DNA from 2 places in the Peribacillus phoenicis genome. Region 1 is predicted to be linked to the other one. Evidence: predicted binding sites of a transcription regulator. Region 1 holds the regulator's gene; the other holds the start of a gene.
What was found. Region 1 encodes NrdR, which represses ribonucleotide reductase genes. Its sites were predicted from a motif close to AACACNATATATNGTGTT; they were not measured.
Positions count from the first base shown of each region.

Region 2: a site for NrdR is predicted at 7,759-7,776, ahead of ABC374_RS16020 (vitamin B12-dependent ribonucleotide reductase). Genes of this name have one in related genera too.

Region 1 is NZ_JBDFMF010000001.1:3,612,679-3,628,759, reverse strand. It holds gene pnpS (two-component system histidine kinase PnpS) at 1-756, shown strand, start outside; gene hflK (FtsH protease activity modulator HflK) at 1,201-2,235, shown strand; gene hflC (protease modulator HflC) at 2,232-3,164, shown strand; gene polA (DNA polymerase I) at 3,292-5,916, shown strand; gene mutM (DNA-formamidopyrimidine glycosylase) at 5,936-6,766, shown strand; gene ytaF (sporulation membrane protein YtaF) at 6,846-7,478, shown strand; gene coaE (dephospho-CoA kinase) at 7,500-8,099, shown strand; gene ABC374_RS17765 (glyceraldehyde-3-phosphate dehydrogenase) at 8,259-9,296, shown strand; gene speD (adenosylmethionine decarboxylase) at 9,644-10,024, shown strand; gene nrdR (transcriptional regulator NrdR) at 10,294-10,755, shown strand; gene ABC374_RS17750 (replication initiation and membrane attachment family protein) at 10,814-12,232, shown strand; gene dnaI (primosomal protein DnaI) at 12,219-13,157, shown strand; gene ytxC (sporulation protein YtxC) at 13,279-14,124, shown strand; gene thrS (threonine--tRNA ligase) at 14,529-16,081, shown strand, end outside.
Region 2 is NZ_JBDFMF010000001.1:3,271,267-3,287,347, forward strand. It holds gene aroQ (type II 3-dehydroquinate dehydratase) at 1-145, opposite strand, end outside; gene ABC374_RS15990 (YqhR family membrane protein) at 240-752, opposite strand; gene ABC374_RS15995 (DUF1385 domain-containing protein) at 1,085-2,038, shown strand; gene ABC374_RS16000 (SA1362 family protein) at 2,177-2,551, shown strand; gene ABC374_RS16005 (patatin-like phospholipase family protein) at 2,575-3,456, opposite strand; gene splB (spore photoproduct lyase) at 3,541-4,566, opposite strand; gene ABC374_RS16015 (hypothetical protein) at 4,704-4,889, shown strand; gene ABC374_RS16020 (vitamin B12-dependent ribonucleotide reductase) at 5,038-7,608, opposite strand; gene ABC374_RS16025 (lipoate--protein ligase family protein) at 7,996-8,832, opposite strand; gene ABC374_RS16030 (rhodanese-like domain-containing protein) at 9,034-9,417, shown strand; gene gcvPB (aminomethyl-transferring glycine dehydrogenase subunit GcvPB) at 9,557-11,014, opposite strand; gene gcvPA (aminomethyl-transferring glycine dehydrogenase subunit GcvPA) at 11,007-12,353, opposite strand; gene gcvT (glycine cleavage system aminomethyltransferase GcvT) at 12,371-13,477, opposite strand; glycine riboswitch at 13,616-13,699, opposite strand; glycine riboswitch at 13,703-13,790, opposite strand; gene ABC374_RS16050 (DEAD/DEAH box helicase) at 14,166-15,854, shown strand; gene ABC374_RS16055 (YqhG family protein) at 15,832-16,081, shown strand, end outside.

The DNA of each region.
Region 1 (16,081 bases):
GATGAATGGAAGGGGATCCTCCTCATTTTCCATGATATCACCGAATTGAAAAGGCTCGAGCAGATGCGGAAGGATTTCGTGGCTAATGTGTCCCATGAATTGAGGACTCCGATCACCTCCATTAAAGGCTTTTCTGAAACATTGTTAGATGGCGCCTTAAAAGACGAAAAGACCCTAAAGCACTTTTTATCGATTATCCTGAAAGAAAGTGACCGGCTGCAAGAACTCATTCAGGAGCTTCTGAATTTATCCAAAATGGAGCAACAGGAATTCGTTTTAAACGCAGGGGTCGTGGATATTACGAAAGTACTTGGCGAAATACAAGAGATGCTTATAGGCAAGCTGAAGGAAAAAGAAGTATCCCTTGAAATTAAAACATCACCGGAACCAGTATTCATTGAAGGGGAATCTGACAGGATCAAACAGGTTTTCATCAATTTGATTACGAACGCATTGACCTATACACCAAATGGCGGCAGGGTCACCGTTGATATCATTGAAAATGAACAGACCGTCGATATTACAGTTCAAGACAGCGGGATCGGCATCGAAGAAAAAGAACTGCCAAGGATCTTTGAACGGTTTTACCGGATCGATAAGGCGAGGAGCCGAGATTCAGGAGGAACGGGCATTGGACTGGCAATCGTCAAGCATATAATAGAAGTCCATAAAGGTAAAATCAACGTGGAAAGCACACCTGGAACCGGGACGACTTTTACAGTCACCTTAAATAAAAGCTTAAAAGGGAAAATGTAGCGGGTATCTTATTTACATGTCCTTTACAATTCCTTAAAACGGACTTCATAATGCAGGGGTACAATGGTTGTACAACCCCTCATCCAAGGAGTTAAACATTGACAGAGACATAGTCTCTGTTTGATTTTGTAGTAGTTCAATCTAAATTTTAAAGCAAAGATGATTGGAACAGGTGAGCGAAACTCCTGTAGGAATAGCCCGTCCAAGGAGAACCTACAGGTGCAAAGGACGGAACGCGAGTGCCCTACGTTGCAATCAACATTCAAATTGTACAAAACCCTAAAAAACTGTAGGCAGAGACATAGTCTCTGTCTTTTAATTTTGGCTATATTCCCCGGGAACCATTCCTCTATCCTATTTTCCTGGGAAAATATTTGATTTTTATGAAACTTTAGGCCCTTTCTTGCGTAAATAAGATATAACTGCAAAGAAGGGGTGATACATATCGTTAGCTTAAAAAGGATATATACAATCACAGGACTTGTCTTTCTTATTTTAATTTTAGGTGTAGTTGCGATATCGACCTGGTACACGGTTGATGAATCTGATCAAGCTGTCATAATGACGTTTGGTAAAGTGGAGGAGACGATAACGGAACCAGGACTTCACTTTAAACTGCCTTGGCCCATTCAATCGGTCGAGAAATTATCCAAAGAAACATTCAGTCTTAAATTTGGATATAAGGAAGAGGATGGAGAGGTGACGGATTACCCGAGTGAGACCAAAATGATTACGGGTGATGAAAATATTGTGCTGGCCGACCTAGTGGTTCAGTGGAAAATCACCGACCCTCCAAAATATCTATACAATGCAGAAAATCCAGAAAAAATATTATACGATACGACTTCAGCTGCATTACGGAGCATAATCGGCAGCACGAAAATCGATGATGCCCTTACATCTGGTAAAGCGCAAATCGAAGCGGATGTACGCGATTTATTGTCACAGCTAATGGAGAAATATGATGTCGGAATTTCCATATCTGCGGTTAAACTCCAGGACGTGGAGTTACCTAATGAAGAAGTGCGGAAAGCATTTACCAATGTAACGGATGCCCGGGAAACGGCGAATACGAAAATCAACGAAGCGGATAAATATGAAAATAAGCGTATGAATGAAGCGGAAGGGGAAAAAGATGCCCTCATTTCACAGGCTAATGGGGATAAAGCTGCCCGTACGGAAGCTGCCCGCGGGGATGTAGCGGTCTTTGAAAAATTACTCAGTGAGTATAAGGGCAATAAGGGGATTACGAAGGACCGCCTTATTATTGAGACCCTTGAGGAAGTATTGCCGAATGCAGAGATTTATATTATGAATGATGACGGAAACACAATGAAGTACTTGCCGCTTCGCTCACTTGAAAAGGAGGAAACGAAAAAAACTCCTGCCCCTGATGAAGCCGCTATACCTGAAGAAGAAACGAAAAAAGGGAATGCATCGGAAGAAAAAGCGACAGGGGAAGGGGGCTCTAAACAATGAGTGGAAAAATAATAGATTTCTCTGAACTCAAAAAAGGGAATTTTCATTGGAGGGGCTATGTGAGATTCGGCATTTTCCTGATTATTATCATCGCGCTACTGCTAATCATCTTCACCAATGTCTATATCGTCAAAGAGGGAGAATACAAGGTCGTCCGCCAATTCGGTGAGGTGGTAAGGATCGATAAGACCCCGGGTTTGAAGGCGAAGGTGCCATTCATTCAGAGTGTCGTGACCTTGCCGAAGTATCAAATGACTTCCGATGTTTCAGAAGCGGAAATCAATACGAAAGATAAAAAGCGGATGCTGATCGACAATTATGCCGTTTGGAGAATAGAAGATCCGAAGAAATTGATTACAAATGCAAGGACACTTGAGAATGCCGAAACGAAAATGGAAGAGTTCATCTATTCGGCAGTTCGTTCAGAGCTGGGCCAGCTGAATTATGATGAGATCATCAATGATGAGAAGTCATCCAGGGGCAGTTTAAACGACCGCATAACCGAAAAAGTCAACGATCTGCTGCAAAAGGACAGTTATGGCATCAGCTTGACGGATGTCCGGATAAAGCGGACTGACCTGCCCGCCGAAAACGAAGCATCCGTCTTCAAGAGGATGATTTCAGAGCGGGAATCGAAAGCGCAAGAATACCTATCAAAAGGTGATGCGAAGAAAAACCGTATCATTGCGGATACTGACCGGAAAGTGAAAGAATTGCTCTCTACTGCAGAGGCTGATGCAGAAGTGATCAGGGCTGAAGGAGAAGGGGAAGCAGCGAAAATCTATAATAAGTCGTTTTCCAAAGATCCCGAATTTTATAAACTATACCGGACTCTTGAATCCTACAAAAAAACGATCGGAGATCAAACGGTCATCGTTCTTCCTTCGGATTCCCCTTATGCCAGCTTGTTAATGGGAAATACTAAATAACCTTGATGCCGTCATTTTTCTTTCCGCTTCTACTCATGGTAGAATAGAGAAAGAAAATGAACGGCTTTTTGCGTTTTTATATAGAAGCTATAACTACATAAACCTGTATGACTGGAGGAAGACGGATTTGGATAAAAAGCTAGTACTAATAGATGGAAACAGCATTGCATACCGTGCGTTTTTTGCGCTTCCGCTCTTGAATAATGATAAGGGGGTCCATACGAATTCCGTGTACGGATTCACCATGATGCTCAACCGCATTCTTGAAGAAGAAAAGCCAACGCACATACTTGTGGCATTCGATGCGGGTAAAACGACATTCAGACATGCATCATTTAAAGAATATAAGGGAGGGCGCCAAAAAACGCCGCCAGAATTATCGGAGCAATTCCCTTTCATTCGCGAGCTGCTTGATTGTTTTCAAATAAAAAGGTATGAACTGGAGAACTACGAAGCCGATGATATTATCGGTACGCTTTCTTTACAAGCGGAAAAAGATGGTTTTGAAGTGAAGGTCATTTCCGGTGATAAAGATTTAACACAATTATCCTCCCCTAGTACAACGGTTTCCATCACGAAAAAGGGGATTACTGAAATTGAGGAATACACTCCAAAGCACATACATGAAAAATACGGTCTTTCCCCTTTGCAAATCATTGATTTAAAAGGGCTGATGGGAGATGCCTCCGATAATATTCCCGGTATTCCGGGTGTTGGTGAAAAGACTGCCCTTAAATTATTGCATCAATTTGAAACAGTTGAAAACCTTTTACAGTCGATTGATGAGGTAAGCGGACAGAAATTGAAAGAGAAAATAGAAGAACATAAAGACCTGGCCCTATTAAGCAAAGAGCTGGCTACAATAACGAGGGAAGCGCCGCTTGAAGTTTCCGTAAACGAAACCGAGTATACTGGCATGGATCAGGAGCGAGTCATCTCATTCTATAAAGAGCTTGGCTTTTCGACTTTGCTCGATAAATTGGATGTAACGGAAAGTACACCGCTTGAACAGGAGAAGATTGAGGTTCAATCGGCTGAAATGACAGAAGGAATGTTTGCCGATGAAAGTGCTTTGTATGTTGAAATTTTAGAAGATAATTATCATCGTGCCGATATAATAGGGATCGCCATCAGTAATGAACAAGGTCATTTTTACTTCCATGGAGATGATGCTCTGAGTTCCGGTGCCTTTAAATCCTGGGCAGAGGATGAAACAAAAAAGAAAACGGTTTTTGATGCGAAGCGTACGGTTGTGGCACTTCGCCATCGAGGAGTCGAAATAAAAGGCATCGATTTTGATGTATTTTTGGCATCCTATATCCTGGATCCGGCAGAGTCAGTGGACGAAGTGGCAGAAATCACGAAAACTCATGGTGCTATCCGCCTTGAAACGGATGACGTTTTTTATGGAAAAGGTGCAAAACGCAAAATACCTGAGGAAGCGGAATTGAGGGAGCATATCGCCAGAAAAGCGAAGGCGATTCTGTCCCTGAAAGAACCGATGATTGATAAGCTGCAAGAGTTCGAGCAATTTCACCTATTTACGGAACTGGAGCTGCCACTGTCGATCATCCTGGCCAATATGGAATGGCAGGGAATCAAGGTGGATATAGGTCGACTGAAAAACATGGGACAGGAAATAGCCATTCGCTTAAGAAACATCGAGGCGCGAATTTTTGATTTGGCTGGAGAGGCGTTCAATATCAATTCACCTAAACAGCTTGGGGCCATCCTGTTTGAAAAGTTGGAGCTTCCTGTCATGAAGAAAACCAAAACAGGTTATTCGACGTCAGCCGATGTGTTGGAAAAACTGGAGAGCAAGCATGATATCGTTAAGGAGATACTATTGTATCGCCAGCTTGGTAAGTTGCAATCCACTTATATTGAAGGGTTGCTTAAGGTGGTCAATGGTAAAACGGACAAGGTGCACACCCGGTTCAACCAAGCATTGACCCAGACCGGCCGTTTAAGCTCAACAGATCCCAATCTGCAAAATATCCCGATCAGACTGGAAGAAGGAAGGAAAATCAGGCAGGCCTTCATTCCTTCCGAAAAGGATTGGATCATTTTTGCTGCCGACTACTCCCAGATCGAGCTGCGCGTTCTGGCGCATATCGCCAATGACAGCGGATTGGTGGAAGCATTCCAGGCCGGGATGGACATCCATACAAAGACAGCCATGGATGTGTTCCATGTATCGGCAGAGGAAGTCACTTCGAACATGAGGCGCCATGCCAAAGCGGTCAACTTCGGAATCGTTTATGGTATAAGTGATTACGGACTATCGCAAAGTCTTGGCATTACGAGAAAAGAAGCTGGAGAGTTCATCGAGAAGTATTTAAGAAGCTTTCCTGGTGTTCAGGAATATATGGAAGAAAGCATACATGAGGCCCGTCAAAAAGGGTATAGCACGACTCTGATGCAAAGGAGGCGCTATATACCTGAGATAACAAGCAGGAATTTCAACATAAGGAGCTTTGCCGAACGGACAGCAATGAACACGCCGATTCAGGGCAGCGCCGCGGATATCATCAAGCTTGCCATGATAAACATGAATAAGCGCCTGAAAAGTGAAGGGCTTAAAACGAGAATGCTTCTTCAGGTGCATGATGAATTGATTTTTGAAACCCCTCCTGAGGAACTGGAAATCCTTAAAGTGATCGTTCCGGAGGAAATGGAAAATGCCATTGAATTGAACGTGCCCCTTAAAGTGGATTATGCTTTCGGGCCAACATGGTTTGATGCCAAATAATATAAGATAGGTGATTGCAATGCCAGAACTTCCAGAAGTGGAAACAGTCAGAAGAACGTTAGAGCAGCTCATACTCGGAAAAGAGATCAAGGAAGTGTCCGTCTTCTGGCCAAAGATCATTAAAGCACCTGAACCTGTCGAACAGTTTCAGGATGCTTTAAGGGGACAGACGATAAGGGGAATAGGCCGTCGGGGCAAGTTCCTCATTTTCACCTTGGATGATTATTCGATGGTTTCGCATTTAAGAATGGAGGGGAAATACGGCGTGCATCCAAAAGAAGAGCCGTATGATAAGCATACCCATGTGATCTTCACTTTCACTGATGGCAGTGAACTTCGGTACAGGGATGTCCGGAAATTCGGAACGATGCATCTATTTGCCAAAGGGGAAGAACTTGATCGGCTGCCCCTGTTGCATTTAGGGCCGGAACCGTTGTCTGAAGATTTTACTGTCGAGGGGCTAAGTAGGAAGCTGGCAAGAACCAACAGGAAAATCAAGCCCGTTCTCCTTGATCAAACGGTTGTCGTAGGGATTGGGAATATATATGTGGACGAGTCGTTATTCCGCTCCCGTATCCATCCGGAGAGAATCGCTTCTTCACTCTCATTGCAGGAAATCAAGACGTTGCATGCTGAAATCATTGCGACTTTAGGGGAAGCTGTGGAAAAAGGCGGAAGTACGATTCGTTCATACATTAATTCCCAAGGGCAAATCGGCATGTTTCAGTTGGAACTGAATGTTTATGGACGAAAAGGCGAGAACTGCAAAGCATGCGGCACGCCCCTTGAGAAACTGGTTGTTGCAGGACGGGGTACACATATTTGCCCGTTATGCCAGCCGCTTAAATAGGTAATGTTTTTAAAAACACATCGGATGGGCTCCTTCCATATACTAGGGTAGCAACGTGTAGGGAAGGAGTAATATTCCGATGTGGCTACAAATTATTTTTCTCGCTTTTGCAGTTAGTATTGACGGATTTGGCGTAGGTTTGACATTCGGTATGCGGAAGATGAAAATCCCCTTAAGGTCAATAGCGGTCATCTCATTTTGTTCTGCATTGAGTTTAGGTATAGCGATGGTCATCGGACAATTCATCAGTCAGCTCATATCTATCGGGGCGGCTGAAAAAACAGGCGGCATCATCCTCATTTTTCTTGGTGCCTGGATGGTATACCAGTATTTTAAGCCTGAAAAAGATTTGAAAGATGATAGATATCATGAAAAGATCATCTTTAATTTTGAAATTAAATCACTTGGGGTAGTCATTAATATTTTACAAAAACCATTGAATGCCGATTTTGATAAATCAGGTACGATTACAGGTGTTGAAGCGCTTGTTCTGGGGTTTGCACTTTCGCTGGATGCGTTCGGGGCCGGAGTAGGAGCGGCTATGATCGGGATTTCACCCATCATCCTCGCAGGGTGCATCGCTGTTATGAGTTCGATTTTCATTTGGAGCGGAATTCAAAGCGGGAAATTGCTTTCAAATAATAAAGTTGTCCAGCATTTGACCTTTCTTCCAGGTGTACTATTGATTATCATCGGTTTATTCAAGTTATGATAAGTTTAAAAGGGGGAGCTTATGGGACAAATCATCGGAATCACCGGAGGCATTGCCAGTGGGAAAAGCACCGTCAGCCTCTATTTACAGGAACTCGGATTCACGATTGTCGATGCTGATCTGGCTTCCCGTGCTGTCGTTGAGCCAGGTGAAGAAGCCTATCACCAAGTTGTGAAGGCATTTGGTGAAGATATCTTATTGACGGATGGGAATATAGATCGCGTAAAGCTCGGGTCGATTATATTTAATGATCAAGAAAAGAGATTGCTATTGAATGGCATCGTTCATCCTGCCGTCAGGAATTGGATGCGGCTGAAAACGGAAGCGGCACTATCATCAGGAGAAGAAACGGTGTTCATGGATATTCCGCTCCTATTCGAAAGCAAGCTGACATTCATGGTGGATAAGACGCTTTTGATCTATGTGGATGAGCAAGTTCAATTGCAGCGATTAATGAACAGGAATGGTCTTTCGGAGACGGAGGCACTTGCCAGGATCAATTCGCAAATGCCCTTGGCTGATAAAAAGGCTTTAGCGGATGCCGTCATCGATAATAATGGGGACATTAATGAAACGAAGCGGCAAGTGAAGTCCATACTTAGCGAATGGTATGTCATATAATCATGATAAAAAGAAGAAACCGCCCGGTTTCTTCTTTTTATGTTGAAAAAATAAGAACAATCCGCATTTTTATTAGCACAATTCCCCTGAATTATGTTATACTAATTACATGCGAAAGGTAATAAGTATAACACTAATATTTTCTGGAGGGTCCGAACAATGAATTCAAGAATAGCGATTAACGGATTTGGGAGAATTGGAAGAATGGTTTTCCGAAAAGCCATATTAGATGAGAGTTTGGACATTGTTGCCATTAATGCAAGCTATCCAGCTGAAACTTTAGCACACTTACTAAAATATGATACGATACATGGTAAATTCGACGGTATCATTATAGCTGAAGATGATTCACTAGTAGTGAATGGCCGCCGAGTAAAACTAATAAATAACCGCGATCCAAAGCTATTGCCTTGGAAAGAGATGAACATAGATATTGTAATTGAAGCCACTGGTAAATTCAATGATCGTTCTAAAGCGGCTCTTCATTTAGACGCAGGAGCAAAAAGAGTTATTTTATCAGCCCCGGGTAAAAATGAAGACGTTACCATTGTAATGGGAGTAAATCAGGAAGTGCTGGAAATTGACAAGCATTTCGTCATATCCAATGCATCTTGTACAACGAACTGCCTTGGACCGGTTGCAAAAGTGCTTGATGAAAAATTTGGCATAAACAACGGTTTAATGACAACGATACATTCTTATACAAATGATCAAAATAATATCGATAACCCGCACAAAGACTTGAGACGTGCCCGTGCCGCTGCGGAAAGCATGATTCCTACGACTACAGGAGCTGCAAAAGCCATCTCACTAGTTTTGCCGCAATTAAAAGGCAAGCTTCATGGAATGGCGATACGCGTACCGACACCTAACGTATCTTTAGTCGATCTTGTTGTGGATTTAAACTGTGATGTCACGATTGATGAAGTGAACCAAGCCTTCATCGATGCTTCAGAAAATGAACTCAAAGGAATCATGGAATTCACGATGGAACCTTTAGTTTCCAGTGATTTCAAAACGAATCCACACTCTGCAATCATCGATGGGTTGACGACGATGATGATCGGGGACAGGAAAGTGAAAGTCCTTGCATGGTATGATAATGAGTGGGGTTACTCCAACCGGGTAGTGGACCTAGTGAAATTGGTTGGATCAGAGTTGAAAAAAACTTCAGAAGTCGAATTATCAGTAAAATAAAAAGAAAAAGCCGAGCCTGCTAAAATTTTTTAGCGGGCTATTTTTAATACAGTGATCAATCAATTCCTTGTTGCTTTAAGGCGCTGAATAAACCAGAATACAGAATTTGCTCCAATCGCAATATCCCTATTACATATAAAGTTTATCTTTCCAAAAATTCAATTTGGAGTTGCAAAAAAAATTCAAACCATATATACTATGAATCGTGAACTTCTTCAATAGCGGTTTGCATGATGGCTACTTAAAGGGTTAGGACCTCTTTGGACTAACTTTCCCCCGTGGTAGTTATCAGAACTTATTTTTAAATCATGGTAAGGGGGAAGCTTAATATGGAAACAGCTTACACTATGGAAACTATGGGTAGACACGTCATTTCTGAACTTTGGGGTTGTGACTTTGAAAAACTGAACAATATCGATTTAATTGAAAAGATTTTTGTTGATGCTGCTTTGAAATCAGGTGCAGAGGTACGAGAAGTTGCCTTTCACAAATTTGCTCCACAAGGAGTCAGCGGGGTTGTCATCATTTCTGAATCACACTTAACGATTCACAGTTTTCCAGAACACGGCTATGCGAGCATTGATGTCTATACATGCGGTAACTTGGATCCGAATATTGCGGCAGATTATATTGCAGAAGCTTTGAATGCGCAAACACGTGAAAACATAGAATTACCACGTGGATTAGGTCCTGTACAAATGAAAAAAGCCAATATAAGTGCCCTATAAAAAACACGTATACACAGAGATGCCATGGGTGCATCTCTTTTTTAATGCAATCAATCGGCAGTCTGCTCCCCTTATAGGGGAGGATGCCCTTGCAGCATAAAGACTTTGACAACGGTGCTTCAACGGCAAACCAAAAAGTGCCTGCTGCCGGAAGTTACACTTTTTACTTGTACTGGCCGTTCCATTTAATATAAGATTAAGATAGAGAAGTAATTCCTTGGGGAACATTTAGATAGGGGAGTCCTACATAAAATACGGAGCTGATAATGATGAAATGCCCATCATGTCAATATAACGGAACAAGAGTGCTCGATTCCAGGCCAGTCGATGAAAGTAAATCGATTCGACGACGCCGTGAATGTGAGGCATGTGGTTTTCGATTCACGACATTTGAAAAGGTGGAGGAAACACCGCTTATTGTAGTGAAAAAGGGCGGGACGCGGGAAGAGTTCAGTCGTGATAAAATCCTGCGTGGCTTAATCAGGGCTTGCGAAAAACGTCCGGTTCCCTTGAAAGAACTAGAGCAAATTACCAGTTATGTAGAAAAAGAACTACGCAACCAGGGCATATCGGAAGTGAAAAGCGACAGTGTCGGCGAGATGGTGATGGACAAGCTGGCAGAAGTCGATGAGGTTGCCTATGTAAGGTTCGCATCCGTCTATCGACAATTTAAAGACATCAATGTCTTTATCGATGAATTGAAAGATTTGATAAATAAAGAAAGAAAGTAGAGCTGAAGATTCACTTTGGCTCTTTTTTCACTACATCTTTTGAAAGGTTTGAATGGAGATGTCAAAGCATTGGCAAGAATTGCTCCCAGCTGATTCATATTTGGTCTCATCTGCGGGGCTGCTTCATGACTATGATCGGAAAATACTAACCCGACTATATCAACCTCTTATTGGACCTATATGCATTAGCCTATATATGACGTTATGGAGTGAGTTGGAGGAGAACAGGTTATGGTCGGAAACCTCCTCACATTATCAATTAATGAATACCATCGGCCTTAAGTTAGCTGATATTTACGAAGCCCGGCTTTTACTTGAGGGAATCGGTTTGTTGAATGTATATAAGAAATCGAAAAATGAAACGAAGGAATTCATCTATGAGTTAAACCCGCCGCTTTCCCCCCAGCAGTTTTTCACGGATGGAATGCTGAATATTTACTTATACAAAAAAATCGGTAAAGCGCAATTCAACCGGTTAAAGAGATTCTTTTGTGATGACCATATCTTAACCGATCAATATGAAGGTGTGACTAAATCTTTTGCGGAAGTGTTCTCATCAGATCATTTGGATTCTTTATATGTAACGGATGAAGCGAAAAATGAATGGCAACCGATGCCTGAACAGCAATACATCGATCGGACTGAAGGCGTCGAGCCATCGGGGTTTGATGACTTATTTGATTTTGACCTTTTATTTGCCGGGATGAAATCCTCGATCGTACCGAAAAAGGCCTTTACTCCGAAAATAAAAAATACGATTGCCAAACTTGCTTTTTTATATGGCATCGATCCGCTTGAAATGCAAAAACTAGTAATGGATGCCGTTTCATTGGATGATGAGATCGATGAGGAAGTACTCAGAAAGGCGGCAAGGGACTGGTATCAGATTGAACGACAGGCCGATATGCCTTCCCTTGTCAATCGGGTGCAGCCGATTCGTGAACGGACACAAAAAGAGGAACCGAAAACACAGGAACAAGAGTTAATCCGTCATTTGGAGACGATTTCCCCAAGGGAGCGGCTGATGCAATTGTCTGGCGGTGCAGAGCCATCAAGCGGTGATTTGAAAGTCGTTGAGGGCGTGATGATCAATCAAAAGCTGAATCCGGGTGTCGTCAATGTCTTGATTGAATATGTCATGCTCAAAACGGATATGAAGTTCACGAAGGGCTATGTCGAAAAGCTGGCAGGCCATTGGGCACGACTGAAGGTCTCCACGGTGGTCGAGGCGATGGAGCTGGCTAAAAATGAACATAGGAAATATCAGGACTGGGCTCAAGGAAGCAGGAATGCTGCGAAGGGCAGCCGGAAAAAGGCGATACGGGAAGAAGTGGTTCCGGAGTGGCTTGAGAAAAAAGAAGAAGCACAGCAGGAGCAGAATGCAGATCAGCCTGAATTGGATGCCCAGAAACGCGAGCTTCTGGAGAAATGGAAGCAGTGGAAAGCAGGAGGTGAAATGAACGATGGAAAAGATTAATAGGTCCCTTAATAAATTGGCCAATACAAATCAATTTCAACAGCGTTATGAAAAGCTGAAACAGGAGATTTTTGAAAACGAACAAGTGCGGTTATTTATGAATGCCAACAGCTCGACGGTCACGAAGGAAATGATTGATAAAAACTTGGGGAAGCTTTATGAGTTCACTTCACAAAGCAATAAGTGTGATAAATGTCCGAGCTTGGATGGCTGCATCAATATGATGCAAGGGTATTATCCCAAATTGGTGGTTCAAGGGAAAGCCCTGAACCTGCATTATGAAGTCTGCCCGCGGAAATTGGCAGAGGATGAAAAGCGGAAACGGGAAAAGTTGATCCGCAGCCTGTATGTACCGAAGGATATTTTAAAGGCGAGCATTGAAGACTTTACCCAAACGGATAATGAAAACAAACGCTTGTCTGTCTTAAGTAAAGCGATGTCGTTCATTATGGAATATGAGCCAGGTAAAAGGCAAAAAGGCTTATATATATATGGGAAATTCGGTGTTGGGAAAACGTACTTATTAGGTGCGATCGCCAATGAACTTGCAAAAAGGCAAATTTCCTCCCTTATTGTCTATGTACCTGATTACTTGAGGGAACTTAAGGGATCGATAGGTGATAATACGGTCAATGAAAAAATTGAAATGGTGAAAACGGCACCTGTCCTCATGCTTGATGATATTGGAGCGGAGTCCATGACGAGCTGGGGACGCGATGAGGTTTTTGGTCCGATTTTGCAATTTAGGATGCTGGAAAACCTGCCGACGTTTTTCACTTCGAATTTTGACTTGAATGGCCTGGAGAACCATCTGACCTTTTCACAGCGTGGTGAGAAGGAAGAAGTGAAGGCGGCCAGGGTACTGGAAAGAATTCAATATTTAGCTGAGCCGGTCAAGCTTGATGGCGTGAATCGGAGAAGATGAAGAAAAGTGGTCTCTTAATGGAGGTCACTTTTTTCTTCTTACAAGGCCCATCCTACTTCTAAACACGTCCCCATCCCCATATACATGAAAAAAGAAGCAAGGGGGAAGGGGGGATGTCGTAGTGCAAATTTCTTTTCAAAACGATTCAGAGGCATTGAAATTACTGAATTTCGTTTCTGCCCATCCACTGGGGGCAGAATTTCAAGCATATATTCGATTTCTTCCGCAACAAGGCATGTATGTGGATATGACGGAGTCTTCAGGTGATGAATGGCTAATTCTGCTTCGTGATGCATTTCATTCTTTTTTATTGGAAGAAAAGACGCTTCCTGTTCTGGAGCAAATAATAGTCGGTAAATTTTTTTATAGGGAACGGGAAGAAATTGAAGCCATCATTGAAATTGCATCATCAATCATCGAGGTGGAAAGAGCCAGGAGTCAAGATGAAGCATTCAGTACGGAGAAACGATTGATTGAGGAAGGACTTCAAAGCATCTTGGCTGGAAAGGTATCTTTTTCATTCGATTCTTTTACGACCTTCCGTTTGAAATCATTTCAGCACACGTTGGAAAAGTATGTCGTCAAAGCGATTGATGAATACAAGCTGGAACAGGACTATCAAAATTTCATTGCTACGCTCCGTGATTGCCTTCATGGGCAGGAGTCGAAATTAAGAAAACTTCACCTGGTGAACCGGGATGGTTTTCATTTCTATGATCAGAAGTTCAGCAAGCTCGACCGTCCAAAAATCAATAGTATGATCGACAGGAGGCTTCTTGCCAAAAGTTCACTATTTCTCGATACGGTGATACTTGCCCCGCTTTTATCGATTGCTCCAGAAAACTTGTGTATCTATACCGATGACAAGGAAGAGGGGCTGATCCAGACCATTTCAAGGATTTTCGAAGAACGGGCCACTATCCTGCCACTTTCGTCATTTGCTATGCATTTGAATGATCTTTCGTGAAAAAAAGAAAATTAACCTTGATTTTCACCGTATAACAAATTATAATTTCCTACATACTATTAAAAAACTAAAAGTTATGATGAGGACAAGGGTATTCTAGTCGCCGATTATCAGAGAGGGGAGCCAACAGGCTGTAAGCTTCCTATTCGCATGGAACACTTACCACCTTTAAACTTCGGCTCGGAAAGCAGGCATTCTGCGAATATGAGCTGACGGGAAGCTGCCGTTACCAAGTTACAAGTGCCATTTTGCCGTGAAAAGCAAGCTGGAACGAGGGTGGAACCGCGGGTTAATGATATTTATTACTAAGCTCGTCCCTGTTTTATACAGGGACGGGCTTTTTTGTGTTGTAATGGAATCAAATACCTGTAATTTGTTCGAACAATAAGAAGGAGTGAAACTCAATGTCAGAATTACTGAAAATATCTTTTCCTGACGGAGCGGTTAAGGAGTTTGCTAAAGGCACAACAACTGAAGACATCGCTGCATCCATCAGCCCTGGTTTAAGGAAAAAATCCATTGCCGGAAAATTCAATGGTGAATTATATGATTTGAAACGCCCGATTGAACAAGATGGTTCAATCGAAATCGTCACACAGGACACAGCGGATGCTCTTGAAGTATTGCGTCACAGTACAGCGCACTTGATGGCACAAGCGATCAAACGTTTGTACAAAAACGCTAAATTCGGCGTAGGGCCAGTCATCGAGGGCGGCTTTTACTATGATATGGATATGGAGGAATCATTGACTCCCGAAGACCTTCCATTGATTGAAAAAGAAATGAAGAAAATCGTCAACGAGAACTTGGAAATTTCCCGCATCGAAGTAAGTCGTGATGAAGCGATTTCCCGTTTTAAAGAAATCGGCGACGAGTATAAATTGGAGTTGATCGATGCAATTCCTGCCGATCAGCAGGTAACACTTTATGAGCAAGGGGAATTCTTTGACCTTTGCCGTGGAATTCATGTTCCATCAACTGGGAAAATCAAAGAATTCAAGCTATTGAGCATCGCTGGAGCATACTGGAGAGGCGATAGCAAAAACAAAATGCTGCAACGCATTTACGGTACGGCTTTCTATAAAAAAGAAGATTTGGCCGAACACCTGCGTTTCCTTGAAGAAGCCAAGGAACGTGACCATCGTAAAATCGGTAAAGAATTGAACTTGTTCATGAGCTCACAGAAAGTGGGACAAGGGCTGCCGATGTGGTTGCCAAAAGGAGCGACCATCCGCCGGACAATCGAAAGGTATATCGTGGACAAGGAAGAACGTTTGGGTTATGACCATGTCTACACACCTGTGATGGGTAGCGTGGACCTTTATAAAACTTCTGGACACTGGGATCATTACCAGGATGGCATGTTCCCAGTCATGGAGATGGAAAACGAACAGCTTGTACTGCGTCCGATGAACTGCCCGCATCACATGATGGTCTATAAAAACAGCATCCACAGCTACCGGGAACTGCCAATCCGGATTGCCGAGCTAGGATTGATGCACCGCTATGAAATGTCAGGTGCCCTTTCCGGCCTTCAGCGTGTACGTGGGATGACATTGAATGATGCGCACATTTTCGTCCGCCCCGACCAAATCAAAGAAGAGTTCAAGCGCGTTGTGAACCTTGTTCTGGAAGTATATAAAGATTTCGATATCAAGGATTATTCATTCCGCCTGTCTTATCGCGATCCGCAGGATACAGAAAAATACTTCGATGATGATGACATGTGGGAAAAAGCGCAAAGCATGTTAAAAGGCGCCATGGATGAACTTGGTCTGGATTACTTTGAAGCGGAAGGTGAAGCGGCATTCTACGGTCCTAAGCTCGATGTTCAGGTACGTACTGCTTTAGGAAAAGATGAAACGCTTTCCACTGTTCAGCTTGATTTCTTGCTTCCTGAACGTTTTGATCTTAATTACGTCGGTGAGGACGGCAAGCAGCACCGTCCGGTTGTTAT
Region 2 (16,081 bases), 340 kb from region 1:
AAGAAGTCAATTCCACATCTAACCCTTGAGCTTGCTGCATTAATTGCGCTTCCACATCCGCAAGCGTCGAGGATCCATAATGCGCAGGTTCCCGCTTCCCCAAGCGATTTAAATTCGGACCATTGATTAGTAAGATTTTTGTCATCATCAAACACCTGCTCATGTTAAAAGAATGCTTTCCATGAACATTCTATCATAATTCCAAATTGTCTTACTACTTTTTTACAACCAAGAAGCAATCAGCTTTCCGATTGCTTCTCGGCTTTGTTTTTTTGACGTATATATTCCTGATGATCGTATGAAATAGAAAACCCTACAAAAAGACCGTATATAATAAAAATGCATACACTTGTTATAACCGTATTTGCTGACATTTTATAAAAGGTTGGCAAATCGATGAACATCGGTTTCAGGACAAATACCAGCAAAGCCCAGCAAACCACCCCCAAAATAATACCCGGAAAAATACTCTTCATCCTTTTAAAAAGACTATAGTAGATAAAAGCGATCCCCACGGATAGAATTCCGAACAAAATTATGGTCATTACCGTACCGAGCCAATGATCGATCCAGGTCATATTGGACCACGAGGTAAGTATGAATTTTGGGCTAAAATCCATAAAGTTAATATAATGGGCTATGATTCCGATAAAACTGGCTAAAGCCCCCCCAACAAAACCGACAGCAAGTACATTGTAGATTAACATGCTTTGATATTCCTGTTGAATTTGTCCTTTTTCATTAGAAGACATATCAATCACCTCCGCTACGTAGTATGCCCTTTGTTAAATAGAACTATTTTTTTTTATTCTTAGGAAGGAGAATCACTAGAGGTTTTGTGATTTATTCTGTATGATTAAATCATAAATAATCTACTTTTTTCAGAGGAAAATACCCATCCTCTGTTGAAGTTTATAATGTACACGGGATACTACCTTCCTGTGATTCAACATTCATAAAGTACTTGCAGGGTTAAAGCTTCCATTCAATTTTGGAGGGGCGCCTTTACCCATGTGATGCTTGATAATAAACATGTTAGCACCCTTGAGAGAGCTACGTGAATAACTATTAGGTTGGTGTAGAAATGTCTGAGGTTCAAAAACCCGTTTACGGAGGGCAGGCTGTTGTGGAAGGCGTCATGTTCGGCGGCAAACATCACACAGTCACTGCGGTACGCCGCAAAGATTCGACGATTGTATATTATCATCTGCCTCGTGAATCGAAACCTGTCGTCAACAGCTTAAAAAGAGTACCGTTTCTACGGGGTATCGTATCACTGGTTCAGTCAAGTGCCACCGGCTCGAAACATCTGAACTTTTCAACTGAACAGTATGAAGAAGAAGACGGGGAAAAGCAGGAAGAAAAGAAAAATGAAACGAAAGAATCTTCTAAAATGAGTGTATGGCTTGGAGTTGCCGTAATCGGCGTTCTTTCCTTCCTATTCGGGAAGCTGCTTTTCACCTTGATTCCTGTCTTCCTCGCAAAATTGACAGAACCCATTTTCAGTGGCTATACGGCTCAGGTATTAGTGGAAAGCTTGTTCAAGCTGATCTTACTACTCGTATATATTTATGTAGTTTCCTTGACGCCATTAATCAAGCGGGTCTTTCAGTATCACGGAGCAGAGCATAAGGTGATCAATTGCTTTGAAAGCGGAAAAGAATTGACGGTTGCAAATGTGCAGGCAAGTTCCCGCCTTCATTATCGCTGTGGCAGCAGTTTTATTTTATTTACTGTCATTGTAGGGATGTTTGTCTATCTTCTTGTACCAATTGATCCGCTATGGGTACGTGTCGTCAATCGAATTTTGCTTATCCCGGTCGTGCTAGGCATTGCCTTCGAGGTATTGCAGGCAACGAACAAATTAAAGGATATTCCTGTTCTGCGCTACCTTGGTTACCCTGGACTTTGGCTTCAGTTATTGACGACCAAGGCTCCCACCGACGATCAAGTCGAAGTCGCATTGGCATCCTTCCAAGAACTGTTAAGGATGGAAAAAGAGACAGAAAAAAGTTTAGAATCCGATGTAATTGTGTAAAACATCTATACACATTTTGATTATGGAAAATCATATACTAAACTAAGGGAATGACCTTCATTTTTTTCAAATATTTTACATGAAGAATGTTTAAAATAAGCTAAAAATGCTTATGATGCTCTTAAGGAGGTGTCTTTGTTGAAACGTTTCATATCTTTCATGATATACGGAATCATCGCCCTCGGAGTCCTCGGACTATTGAGCCGACTATTTAATGACCCGATTGGCTTTTTTAGAAACATTCTCATAATAGCCATTGTCGCAGGGATTATTTATATGATTTATACCGGATTAACAAAGGGAAAACCAGTTAAGAAAGAGCAGCAAGCATTCCGAAAGGCTGCCCGCCAATCGAAAAAAAGGCTAAAAAATCGAACTTCGAAAAAAGATAATGTGGCTAGCTTCTCTGCAGCAAAATCATCTAAGAAAATAAAATGGAGAAAGAAAACGGATAGTCACTTAACCGTCATCGAAGGGAAAAAGAATAAAAAGAAAAATCGGGCTTCTTTTTAAGAGCCCGATTTTTTTATTCATCATCAATAAGTCCAATTTTTAAGGAATTCTTTCGTGCACTGTCTGCCCCGTTTCATCAATTCACCCTTTTGTTCATCATTCAGATTGAAATCCATTGCAGAAATTCCCTTCATCGGGATAAATACAATATTATGGACGTGTTTCTTGGAGATATATCGTGCATCATGGGAATCTTTCATCGTTTTGAATAGTGCGGAAAATAATTCAACCGCATTATCCACCTCATGCGGTTTCCATATCTCATCGACACTCAGCCGCAAGCCTATGACCGGCCGTTCCTTCCTTACATGATCTGAATTGAATAACCACATAGGAAAATTGCTTAAAACACCTCCATCAACAAAAAGTAACTTGCTTTTTCCGACATCGAGTTTGACTGGCTCAAAGAAATAAGGAATGCTACAACTCATTCTTACTGCCTTTGCAACTGGAAAAGTGATCGGATCAATGCCATAGTTCGGTAGATCATCAGGCAGAACCACCAATTTCCCATTTGTGATGTCAGAGGTTATGATACGAAGGGATTTCGGTCGAACATCCTTAAAAGTGACTACATTCCTTTCGGCAAGTTTACTGGCAACCCAACCTTCCAATGCATCGCCTTTATAAAGGCCAAGTCTCCAGTATACAAGAAGCCATTTGGCAAGCGGGATAGGCAAAAGACCACGCCTTTTATCCAGCAGGCCGCTTAAATCTATATCAATAAATAGCTTTTCCATTTCTTTTCCGGTGTACCCAGCTGCCACGAAAGCTGCAATTATGGATCCTGCACTTGTACCGGCTGTCCGATGGAATACAAATCCCCGTTCTTCTAATTCCTGCAGGGCTCCCACTAAACCATAGCCTTTAATCCCGCCTCCGGAAAAAACGCCGTCAATAATCATAGCTGCCCTCCCCTAATCCGGTCTTTACATTTCTAAGCAGGATTAGAGGAATTTATGACAGTTTTAGATAGAAAATTGCCTTAATCAGGTAAAATACTGAATTTCCGCTTTCGGGAAAAATTCCGCGATATACCCACGAATGGTCGTTTCCAGTTCTGCGGCTTCTTCGGTTTGATAAACATATTTACCAATGCCATATCGGCCCCATTTATATTTACGCTTCGTTTCGTCCAGTTCCAATTTTGTTTTCGGGTAGTTTTTTTGAATCACTTTTTTTGCTGGACCAGTGAACCGATGCTGGATTAATTCAAAAGTCAAATCCGGTATATCCACCCCTTTTAACGCCTCACTCAATCGTTCGAATAATTCGTGATAGCCCTCCTTCCATGCTTCATGACGATATATTGGAGCTACGATAAAACCCAGGGGATATCCGGCACCTGCCACTTTGCGTGCCGCTTCCATCCTTTCCTCGAAGCTCGAAGTGCCTGGCTCGAAATTCTTTATCACAAAACGCGAATTTATACTGAACCGAAATCTCGTTTTTCCATTATGTTCAGCATCCAACAGATGGTCGACATGATGAAATTTAGTTACGAACCTTAAAACCCCATATTCACTTTTTCCAAAATATTCTATGGCCCTTTTTAAAGAATGTGTCAAATGGTCAATTCCGACAATATCCGATGTACAGGCTGCCTCAAAACGGGTAATTTCCGGCTTTCTCTCATTTATATATTTTTCGGCTGCCTCGAAAATCTCGTCAAGATTCACATATGTCCTAATATATGGTTTCGATCCGAGTGTCGTCTGTAAATAGCAATAGTGACAATGCCCCATACACCCTGTAGCAAGAGGGATGGCATATTCAGCAGATGGCTTTGAAGAATCGAATTTCAATGTTTTTCTTATTCCTACCACAAGCGTCGATTTGGCGACACGATATTTTTGCAGATCATTTTCCCCAGGAAGATCCCTAATTTGGTTATGCGATGTGGTCTCACGGATTTCAATGTTCAAATCTTCGAATTTCTTTTTCAATTCCCGGCCAAGCGGGTATTCCAGTGCCCTGGGCTCGATATATACTAACTGTGGCATAAATGGTTTCATTTCGATCTCCATTCTTTTTTCGATTTGTTCATACTTTCAATCGAACTACACAATCTAATTCATAAGGATAGTTTTTCTTTATTCTTTTATCCTCATGATTGTTTTTACTTGGAAATTCAAAATGAAGGAGATGCGATATGGCTAATAAACGAGACTTCTTGACAAATGGAATGGGAAAACAAACGATCACCGTCCAAACAGATAATAAATTTCCAAATCCAAGGAATATACCTGGAGACTCGGTCGATGAATTTTCGGTATTGAAAGATGGCAACCAATATCTAGCCGAAAAGGAAATAGGGCAGCAAAATGAAAATGGTTGATTGAACGCAAAAAGAAGACCGAATTTACGATGATTCGGTCTTCTCTATTGGCATGTAATTGAACAGACTGTCAATAACAACTTTTAAGACACTAAAAAAGCCGTTAAGATAGCTTTGCAGCATACTTAACGACTTCCCTTACATCAGCTTATAGCCCGCATTTTAATTGTGCTCCGCAATTCGTGCAAGTATTGCATCCGCCCATTTCCTGGACTTCGCCTTTACGGCACACCGGGCAAGTGTTGCCCACTTCCGACCCAATCGTAACGTTAGTCGAACGCAGTTCATTTATCGTATCGACCAATACGACTTTTTTCTTTACTTCCACATCTGTCAATTCATCCATTTCAAGCTGTTCGTCCATTTGGTTTTCTTCCGCTTTGAGCGTAAGAACCTGACTGTCACGGCTGCCATCCACATATACAGTACCGCCTTTTGCTCCGCCTTTGTATAGACGTTCATATACTTTTTCAACTTGTTCGACAGTATATCCTTTTGGAGCATTTACCGTTTTACTGATCGAGCTGTCAATCCAGCGTTGAATGATGCATTGAACATCAGCATGTGCTTCTGGAGCTAATTCCATAGCGGAAATGAACCATTTTGGAAGCTCTTCTGTATCGGCTTCTGGATGACGGTCCAAGTATTCCTGTACAATGTCAGCCTTCACTTCAATGAATTTACCAAGACGGCCGCTGCGGAAATACGTGAAGGAGAAATATGGTTCAAGACCTGTTGATACCCCAACCATCGTTCCTGTGCTTCCTGTAGGAGCCACTGTCAATAAATGAGAGTTACGGATGCCATGTGCAGCAATACTTTCCCTGATATCTACAGGCATTTTTTCCATAAATCCGGTTTGTGTGAAACGTGTTCTTAGCTCATCGGTTTCTTTGTCCGTTGACCCGATCAGGAACGGGAAACTGCCTTTTTCTTTAGCAAGTTCCACGGAAGCCCTGTAAGCTGTCGTCGCAATGGTTTCAAACACCTTGTCAACCAGGATATTTCCTTCCTCAGAGCCATATTCCGTCTCACAGTAGATCAAAAGGTCATGCAGACCCATTACACCAAGTCCAACCCGTCGCTCGCCCAGTGCCTGTTTTTTGTTTTCATCCAAGAAATAAGGAGTTGCGTCAATGACATTGTCCTGCATACGCACCCCGACTTCGACAGTCTGCTTAAGTTTCTCGAAATTAACCGTTTTGCTTTCTTTATCAGCCATTTCAGCCAGATTGACGGCTGCAAGGTTACATACTGAATATGGGGCCAATGGCTGTTCTCCACAAGGGTTCGTGGCTACGACCTGTTGACCGTATGCTTTGGCATTCGTCATTTCATTAGCATTATCGATAAAGAAAATACCTGGTTCAGCAGAATATGTTGCACAAATGTTTATTAAATTCCAAAGCTCTTTAGCTCGGATTTTACGGTAAACACGGACTTTGTGACCCATTTTCTCCCATTCGCGAACATCACCGACATTATGCCATTCTTCATTGTAAATGGCCATTTCTTCGGCATTATAGCTTTCAACATCAGGAAAACGCAATTCGTATTCCGCATCTTGTTCCGCCGCTTCCATGAATTCCTTAGTCAGGCAAATCGAGATGTTGGCTCCAGTCAGAAAATCAGAATTATGGACACTGTACGTTCCCCCTGTACGGAGCTTTTCCTCTGCATCCCTAATGATTTTCTCGCTAAATCCGCCTTGGCCAGGAATCTCCTTATAATTGATGATCCCTTGATACATAGCCGTTTCCTGTTCCGTGTGCGGCGTGAATTTCAATTTATCCGTCGCATATTTCTTGATGGCTTCATCTTTAGTATTTTCCACTAGGTAACGCAGAATCCTCGGGTTTTGCATTTTAGAAATGATAAACTCTGCAATATCAGGATGCCAATCAGCAAGCATGATCATTTGCGCGCCCCGTCTGCTACCGCCCTGTTCAACTAGATGCGTCAGTTTGGCAATATCGTCAAGCCATGAGACTGAACCGGAGGATTTTCCATTTACCCCTTTTGCCAGAGTGTTTCTAGGACGCAGTGTCGACCCGTTCGTTCCCACTCCGCCGCCGCGGCTCATGATTTCCATCACTTGTTTCCTATGTTCTGAAATCCCTTCACGTGAATCCGGTACGAATGGCATTACATAGCAGTTGAAATAAGTAACATCCGTATTGGAACCCGCACCGTATAATACTCGGCCTGCCGGGACGAAATTAAGGTTCTTTAATTCTTCATAGAATTTATTGAACCATTCCGTTCTCTTTTCTTCCGTGGTTTCCACTGATGCCAATCCCGTTGCATTACGTTTCGCAATTTGTTCATAGTATATTTCAAGCGGCTTTTCGATTATATCCAACGGACGGTTTACAATTCCCGTCTCCACTTCTTCCGGATTATCCAATACGCCACGGAATTCTTCATCCACCAATACCTTGGCTTTTTTGGTTTCCCAATCAATTTCAACGATGTAGCCGAGACCCCTTGCCGGGAATTTCGGATCTTCCTTAATCGTCAACACGACGAAATCGCCTGCCGAGAGTGTGATTTTTTCAGTATCCTTAAAAGAATAGCGGTCAAGCATGACTAGACGGGACACTCCCTTATGCGCCATTTTCATATCAGCCGTTACAGGGTGAACCTGGGGAAATAAAGAAATATCCTTATTCAACCTTTCTAGATCAACCTTTAAAGCTTCTTTTATTACAACCGACATAATTCCCTCTCCTTTATATGTTTCAAGATCCGTTCTTGCTGCCGCAAAAATCTTTATGTAGCCTTACATGTCCGTTTCGCTTAACAAGTACCCTAAATTTATCATAGCGAAACTCAAAAATCAACATATAGTGTTGCATTAAATATTTCAACTACTATATATTGTGTTTGATTTGAATAACTTTTAATTTTGTCAAACGTTAAATCAATTAATATAGTTAGCAAAAGGGAGGAAAATGTCGATTTACAATAATTTTTCATCAGATTTCAATTAATTTGGACCTTGCTTTTTCCCCATCCCTTTTAGGGCTTATCCCTGCAAGGGATGTGTTATTCGATCAAACAAATCTGAAAAAACTTTTTTATTTCCACTCTAATTATGCTTCCTCTATCTCATGAAATTCCATTCATCGCTTTCATATTTGCTTTCTGCAATGGCCTTCACTTCCAGCAATTGCTTTTCGGTGAGGACGTATGGCTCTAAATCGACCGAAAGTCCTTCGGCAAAACCTTTTTCAAAAGCTTCTTTCGCTTCAGGGATGGTTATCTTTCTCCCGGCAATCTCATTTATGGCCACAGCTTTGTTTTTTAAGTTTTTTTGCATTCTCTCTTTAACCCTGTCATTTGAGAATTTAAATACGCTAAAGAGCTTATCATCATCAAGCTCAAGCAAAATGGACCCGTGCTGAAGGATGACGCCTTTTTGCCTGGTTTGAGCGCTGCCAGCGACCTTCCTGCCCTCAACGACCAGTTCATACCAGCTAGGAGCATCAAAGCAGACGGAAGACCTGGGCGATTTTAAAGCCGCTTTTTCCTGTTCGCTTCGAGGCACGGCAAAATAAGCATCCAATCCCAGATTCCTGAACCCCATTAATATTCCTTCAGAAATGACACGATAAGCTTCAGTAACGGTGGTTGGCATTCCCGGATAGGATTCTGGAACGATTACGCTATAAGTCAATTCATGCTCGTGCAGGACCGCTCGTCCTCCTGTCGGCCTGCGAACAAAACCAAGGCCCTGCCTTTTGACCTCTTCCAGATCAATCTCCGCTTCTGCCTTTTGAAAATAACCGATCGACAATGTCGCTGGATCCCAGCCGTAAAAGCGTATGATCGGCGGAATTTCCCCTTTGCTTTGCCAGTTTAACAGGGCTTCGTCCAGCGCCATATTAAAAGCCGGTGAACAATACCCCGAATCTATAAAACCCCATTTTTCTTTAGTCATCCTTACCCCTCGTTTCGATAGACGTTTTTCAATCCCCCACAAAAAACTCACATGTAGTAGTTTAACAGACTTTAACACTCTAAAAAAGAAAGTGCTATCAAGTCATGAAGAATTTGATGAAAATTCTTTTTGATTATTGGGTAAAGCAATTATATAATAAGGATTGTCTGTATTCGTTAAGGTAGAAGGGAGTTTTTATGTTTGGAAATATTATATACACTGCTCATCATCTTAGGAGTGGTTATTGCGTATTCACTTTTTAATTGGTACCGCCAGCGTAAAATCGTTAAAACACTAACACAGGACGAATTTATCGCTAACTACAGAAAAGTGCAGCTAATCGATGTGCGGGAACCGAATGATTTCGATAATGGTCATATCTTAGGCGCAAGAAACATCCCTATGACTCAAATGAAAACACGCTTGGTCGAAATTAGGCCGGACAAGCCTGTATATTTGTACGCTCAAAGCGAAATCATCAGCGGCAGAGCTGCAGCCATGCTATACAAAAAGGGCTACAGGGAACTTTTTCACTTAAAGGGCGGTTTCAAGATGTGGACCGGGAAAATCAAAGCAAAGAAATAAGACCCCATCTCGGCATGGGCTCTTTTTAATTCCATAGCTCAAGTAAAAGAAAGTCAACTGTTGGACTTTAATGGAAACTTACATAAACATGAAAAATCCCCGCCGGCAGGCAGGGATTTTTTTCGTGTAAGCTACTAATCTAGGCTTGATAACGCAAAACGGGTTTTCTTGCAGCAAGAGTTTCATCAAGCCGCTTTATAACGGTTGTATGCGGAGCTTCCTGAACGATTTCCGGGGTTTCTTCCGCTTCCTTGGCAATCTGGATCATCGCATCGATGAACGAATCCAGCGTTTCTTTTGACTCGGTTTCAGTCGGTTCTATCATCATTCCTTCTTCCACGTTCAACGGGAAGTAAATGGTTGGAGGATGATACCCGAAATCCAGCAATCTTTTAGCTATATCGAGAGTCCTTACCCCCAATTTCTTTTGCCGGCGTCCGCTTAATACGAATTCATGCTTACAATGACGATTATATGGCAGGTCAAAATAAGGTTCCAACTTGCGCATCATATAATTGGCATTGATGACCGCGTTCTCTGTGACGGCTTTAAGGCCATCAGGACCCATTGAACGAATGTACGTATATGCCCTCACGTTTATTCCGAAATTACCATAATAAGGTTTTACCCTGCCAATGGATTGCGGACGATCATAATCAAGGACGAATTGCTCACCTTGCTTGACTATAAGAGGTTTAGGCAAGTAAGGAATCAAGTCGGACTTCACACCTACAGGACCAGAACCCGGACCGCCGCCGCCATGCGGGCCTGTGAATGTTTTATGGAGATTTAAGTGAACCACATCAAAGCCCATGTCACCCGGGCGTGCTTTTGATAGGACTGCATTCAGATTGGCTCCGTCATAATAAAGCTTCCCACCTGCATCATGGACAAGTTGTGCCATTTCCAAAATGTTTTCTTCAAACAATCCCAATGTATTAGGGTTCGTCAGCATCAAGGCCGCCGTATCAGGTCCGACAACACGCTTTAAATCTTCAAGGTCGACTAATCCATTTTCATCGGATTTTACTGTAATCGTTTCAAGTCCGGCAACAGTGGCAGAGGCAGGATTCGTACCGTGTGCAGAATCAGGTACAATCACTTTCGTCCGTTCTGTATCGCCATTCGCTTCGTGAAAAGCGCGAATCATCATTAACCCTGTCCACTCACCATGTGCACCTGCTGCAGGCTGTAATGTCACTTGGTCCATCCCGGTGATTTCCGTTAAGTGTTCCTGCAAATCAAATAAGAGTCCCAATGCTCCCTGAACGGTAGCCGGATCTTGATATGGATGGATATGGGCAAAGCCGTTGAAGCGTGCCACGTTTTCATTTATTTTCGGATTATATTTCATCGTGCATGAACCCAGCGGATAAAAACCCGAATCCACCCCATGATTCCGTTTGGAGAGTGCTGTATAGTGACGCATGATATCCAGTTCGGACACCTCAGGCAGTTCTGCCTCTTCTTCACGGATGTAGTCGGCAGGAAGAATTTCTTCGAGCGGAATAGTTGCAACATCCATTTCTGGCAGACTGTACCCGATTCGACCGGAAGTACTGATTTCAAAAATGAGTGATTGATCTTGATTATTCATGTTGATCCCCCAATTCCTGCGCAAGTGCATCAATTTCTTCTTTTGTTCTAAGTTCAGTTACCGCAACCAGCATATGGTCTTTCAGCTCAGGATAAACCGTCCCTAAATCAAAGCCACCGATCATCCCTTTTTCAAAAAGGTTTTTATTGATTTCTGAAAACGAAGCAGGCAGTTTAATGACAAATTCATTGAACGAAGGACCATCGAATATCACTTCCACCCCTTTTGCCATAATTGCTTTTTTCGCATAATGAGCTTTTTGAATATTTTGCACGGCCATTTCTTTGACACCCTTTTTCCCAAGCGCGGTCATTGCAACAGAAGCTGCCAACGCATTCAAAGCTTGATTGGAACAAATGTTGGATGTGGCTTTGTCACGGCGAATGTGCTGTTCACGAGCTTGAAGCGTCAGTACAAATCCCCGTTTACCATTTTCATCCACTGTTTGACCGACGAGTCGGCCCGGAACTTTCCGAACAAGTTTATTAGTAACGGCAAAATATCCACAATGAGGTCCACCGAATGCCGCTGGAATGCCGAATGGCTGAGCATCCCCCGTTACGATATCTGCACCAAGTGCACCAGGGGATGTCAATGCTCCCAATGCAAGCGGATTACTGGAAACGATAAACATCGACTTGACGCCATGAATGATTTCCTCCATTTCTTTCAATGGCTCGATGCGGCCAAAAAAGTTCGGATATTGCACGATCACTCCTGCAATGTCCTCATTCGCCAATTCCCTTAAAGCAGCTAAGTCCGTCACACCGTCTTTAAAAGGAATTTCGATCACTTCCACGCGTTGCCCTTTCGCATATGTCTTAACGACTTCTCTTGATTCAGGATGAACGGCTCCTGAAATGAGAATCTTTTTGCGTCGTGTCTGGCCTGAAGCAAGCATGGCTGCTTCAGCCAGCGCTGTTCCGCCGTCATACATGGAGGAGTTAGCCACATCCATGCCCGTCAATTCACATATCATCGTTTGATATTCAAAGATGGCCTGAAGCTCCCCCTGTGAAATTTCAGGCTGATAGGGTGTATAAGCCGTGTAAAATTCAGAACGGGATAGAACATGATCGACGATGACCGGCGCGTAATGGTCATAGACACCCGCACCAAGGAAGGAAGCATAGTTTTTAAGGTCCGCATTCTTGGCAGCAAGCCTTGATAATTCTTTCATTAATGCAGGTTCAGATTTAGCAGGCTTGATATCGTATTCTCCTTGAAAACGAACGCTTTCAGGGATATCACTGAAAAGTTCTTCAGCAGTGGATACCCCTATCGCTTTCAGCATTTCTTGTTTATCTTGCTCTGTCATGGGTAAATAACGATGTTTCATCTAATGACCATTCCCCTCTATTTACGTGGTTTTTTATAAAAAGGTGTTTGTATTATAACGGCTTTCAAACGTTTGGAACGGATTTCCACTTCGACTTCCGCATCCAGCACCGAAAATTCCTTATCGATAAGTACCAAACCCACGTTTTTCTTCAACGTTGGTGATTGGGTACCGGTCGTGACCTCGCCAATGACTTTATCACCGCTGTAGACCTTATACCCATGACGTGGAATGCCACGGTCAATCATTTCAATTCCCACAAGCTTGCGGGAAGCTCCTTTCTCCTTTTGCTCAGCAAGAACGGCTTTCCCGAAAAAATCAACTTCCTTATCCACTTTTACTGCAAAACCAATCCCGGCTTCTATCGGGGTGATGTCCGCTGAAAGCTCCTGCCCATACAGCGGCAGTTTCGCTTCAAAACGCAGGGTATCACGAGCACCTAAACCAATCGGCTGAACCCCCTCTTCGTTTCCGGCATCCATAATCGCCTTCCAAAGGGCAGGACCATTTTCACTGTCACTATATATCTCAAAGCCATCCTCACCAGTGTACCCAGTACGGGATACCAGCGTGGAGATGCCGTTAATCATGACATTTTCCTTGAACTTGAAAAATCCTATTTCACTTAAGGCAGTATTTCCCGATAGTTTTTGTAATATCTTCTCTGCAGCTGGTCCTTGAAGTGCCAGCTGTGTATAGTCACTCGATACATTCGTAATTTGGACATCTTCCGTTAAATTAGCTTGCAGCCAATTGAAATCTTTTTCTGTATTCGCTGCATTGACCACGAGCAGATAGTCGTCCTCAGCCCTTTTATACACGATAAGATCATCGACCGTGCCTCCGTTTTCATAACACATGGCGGTATATTGGGCACCGCCCTGTTGCAGCTTTGATATATCATTGGTCAGCATCTTCTGTAAAAAGGAAAGGCTTCCGGGACCCTTAACATCGACTTCACCCATATGGGAAACATCGAATAACCCCGCTTTTGTTCGTACGGCTTCATGTTCGTCCTTTATACCCGAAAATTGGACAGGAAGTTCCCAGCCGCCAAAATCAATCGTTTTACCTCCGTATTCACGATAAACCTCAAATAGTGGTGTTCTTTTTAAATTGGTCAAAAAATGACCCCCTTCAGATTTTTTTTAATTAATTGGCTTCATTATCAAAAGCTTCTTGTCATTACGCATCAGATATTTCCTGATTCATGATGTGAAAAAAGCACAAAAAAGGACAGAGAAAGCCCGTTTGAGCTTTTTCTCTGTCCTGAAACCTGAAAGTTTACCTATGTAATAGGTTTTCCCCTTTGGTGGCCGTCCCAAAATGGGCGGCGCTCTCCAGAGTTGCGTCCAATAAGAGTTCTTTTGCCTGAGAGATTCACTGCTAAGTTTGCTCCTTCGGCGCTACATCCGTAGTCTCTCCCCTTATCTTCACCCGCATATAAATGGTCTACCAATGAAAGGAAGCGAATAAGCCACCAAGCATCGGTAAAACCCCTGAGCATCGTGGAATGCATTCTCTGCCAATTCTCCTGAAACTTCAGAAACCGTTTGATTGGTCTCCTTCAGTAATCTTGGATAAATTAGGAGCCTATAGCCCATACTAAGAAAACGCGAACTGCAAATCGATGTACAAAGATTCTTTGTAGCGTTTGGAAATTGGAATTTTCTAAATATACTTATATCCTACCCTAAGAAACTTATCTCTGCAATATCTTTTGAAGAGAAATATTTTTCTTACTTCACATATGAAATGTTCGGGTTTTGACCTTTTATTAAGGAAATTATGATTTAAGAGGGAGTTATTTCTATGAAAATCAATATATCCTTTAATTCTGAATGGACTGACGAGTTTCTGCAAAAGATGGAAAATGACGGTCCATGGGGGAATTGGGAGCTTTATAAGCTGGCGGTTCAAATGGAGGAAAATCTTATCATCCCTGATTTTGAAGGTTTACAGGCGCCCAAGCACCTTCCGCAGTTAACCCCGCTTCCGCATCAATTGGAAGCAGCCAAGCAAGTGGTGGAAAAGATGAATGGAAAGGCCATTTTAGCTGATGAGGTAGGGCTCGGAAAAACAATTGAAGCTGGATTGATACTAAAAGAGTATATGATTAGGGGCCTTGTAAAAAAAGTTTTGATCCTTGTTCCGGCTTCCCTTGTCACACAATGGGCTTTTGAATTGAATACCAAGTTTCATATACCGGCAGTCGTTCAGAGAAAAAGTTATGTTTGGGACTCCTGTGATGTGGTCATTTCATCCATTGATACAGCCAAACGCGCTCCACATCGAGATATCATTTTCAAGCAGGAATACGACTTCATCATTATTGATGAAGCTCATAAACTTAAAAATAATAAGACAAAGAACTATGAATTCGTCCAAAATCTGAAAAAGAAATTTTGTTTACTCCTGACAGCCACTCCGATTCAAAATAAAGTCGAGGAAATTTTCCACCTCGTTTCGTTATTGAAACCGGGCCACTTGGGAAATGCCTCACTTTTTTCGGAAAAGTATAAAGGGAAAGGCCGGAACATAATTGAAGATGAACACCTAAAGGAACTTGTCAATACTGTCATGATTCGAAACCGGCGGGCCGATACTGGCATTGAATGGACAAAACGGCATGTAGAGACCATCACCATTGAATTTTCTCCAACGGAACAAGCATTGTACGATGCCGTTTCCAAATTCAAACCTATTTCGGATGGTTCTAAAGGAAGCGCATTTTCGGCTCTCACTCTCCAAAGGGAAGCATGCAGCAGCAGAGAGGCGGTCTTTTATACATTAAAGAATATGAAAGCTAAATATGATCAGCCTTCCCCTGACTTTTTGGCAAAGCTTGATGATTTATTTTCTAAAGTGAATGAAACGGTTCAGAACTCCAAGGCTGAAAAAGCTTTGGAACTGATCAAGAAAATTGATGATAAAGTCATTATCTTTACCGAATATCGGGCGACTCAGCTATATTTACAATGGTACCTACAGCAGAATGGAATTTCTTCAGTTCCTTTCCGAGGCGGTTTTAAGCGCGGAAAGAAAGATTGGATGCGAGAATTATTCCAAAAGAATATACAGGTATTAATTGCAACAGAAGCTGGCGGGGAAGGGATAAACCTTCAGTTTTGCCATCACTTGATTAATTTTGACCTGCCATGGAACCCGATGAGGCTCGAACAGAGAATTGGACGGATACACCGCCTTGGTCAGGAAGAAGATGTGATGATTTATAACTTTGCCACGAAAAATACAGTAGAAGAACATATTCTGAAGTTATTATATGAAAAAATAAATTTATTCGAGAAAGTAATCGGCGAATTAGATGATATTCTAACCAAACTGGATATTAACAACATTGAAGAATATTTGATTGATGTGGTCGGCGAATCCAAAACAGAGGGCGAAATGAAAATCAAGATGGATAATTTTTCATCGTTAATCCAATTCGCTCAATCAATGAAGGAAGGTGAGGTTCATGCAGCAACGGGAAATTCATGATTTTTTATTAACTTACTTTAAAGCCAACGATTGTGAAATACTGGATAATGCACCAACCCACCTTACAGTCCAATTGACGATTGATATGGATAAAGAATTACTGAACAGACCCTTTTATTGGCATTATCTAGAAAAAACAGGTGGCGTTCCGAACCCAGCACAGATGACTTTCATTACCGATCCAGAACAAGCTCCATCCGATTTAAAGGGAGATATGATTCATTTTG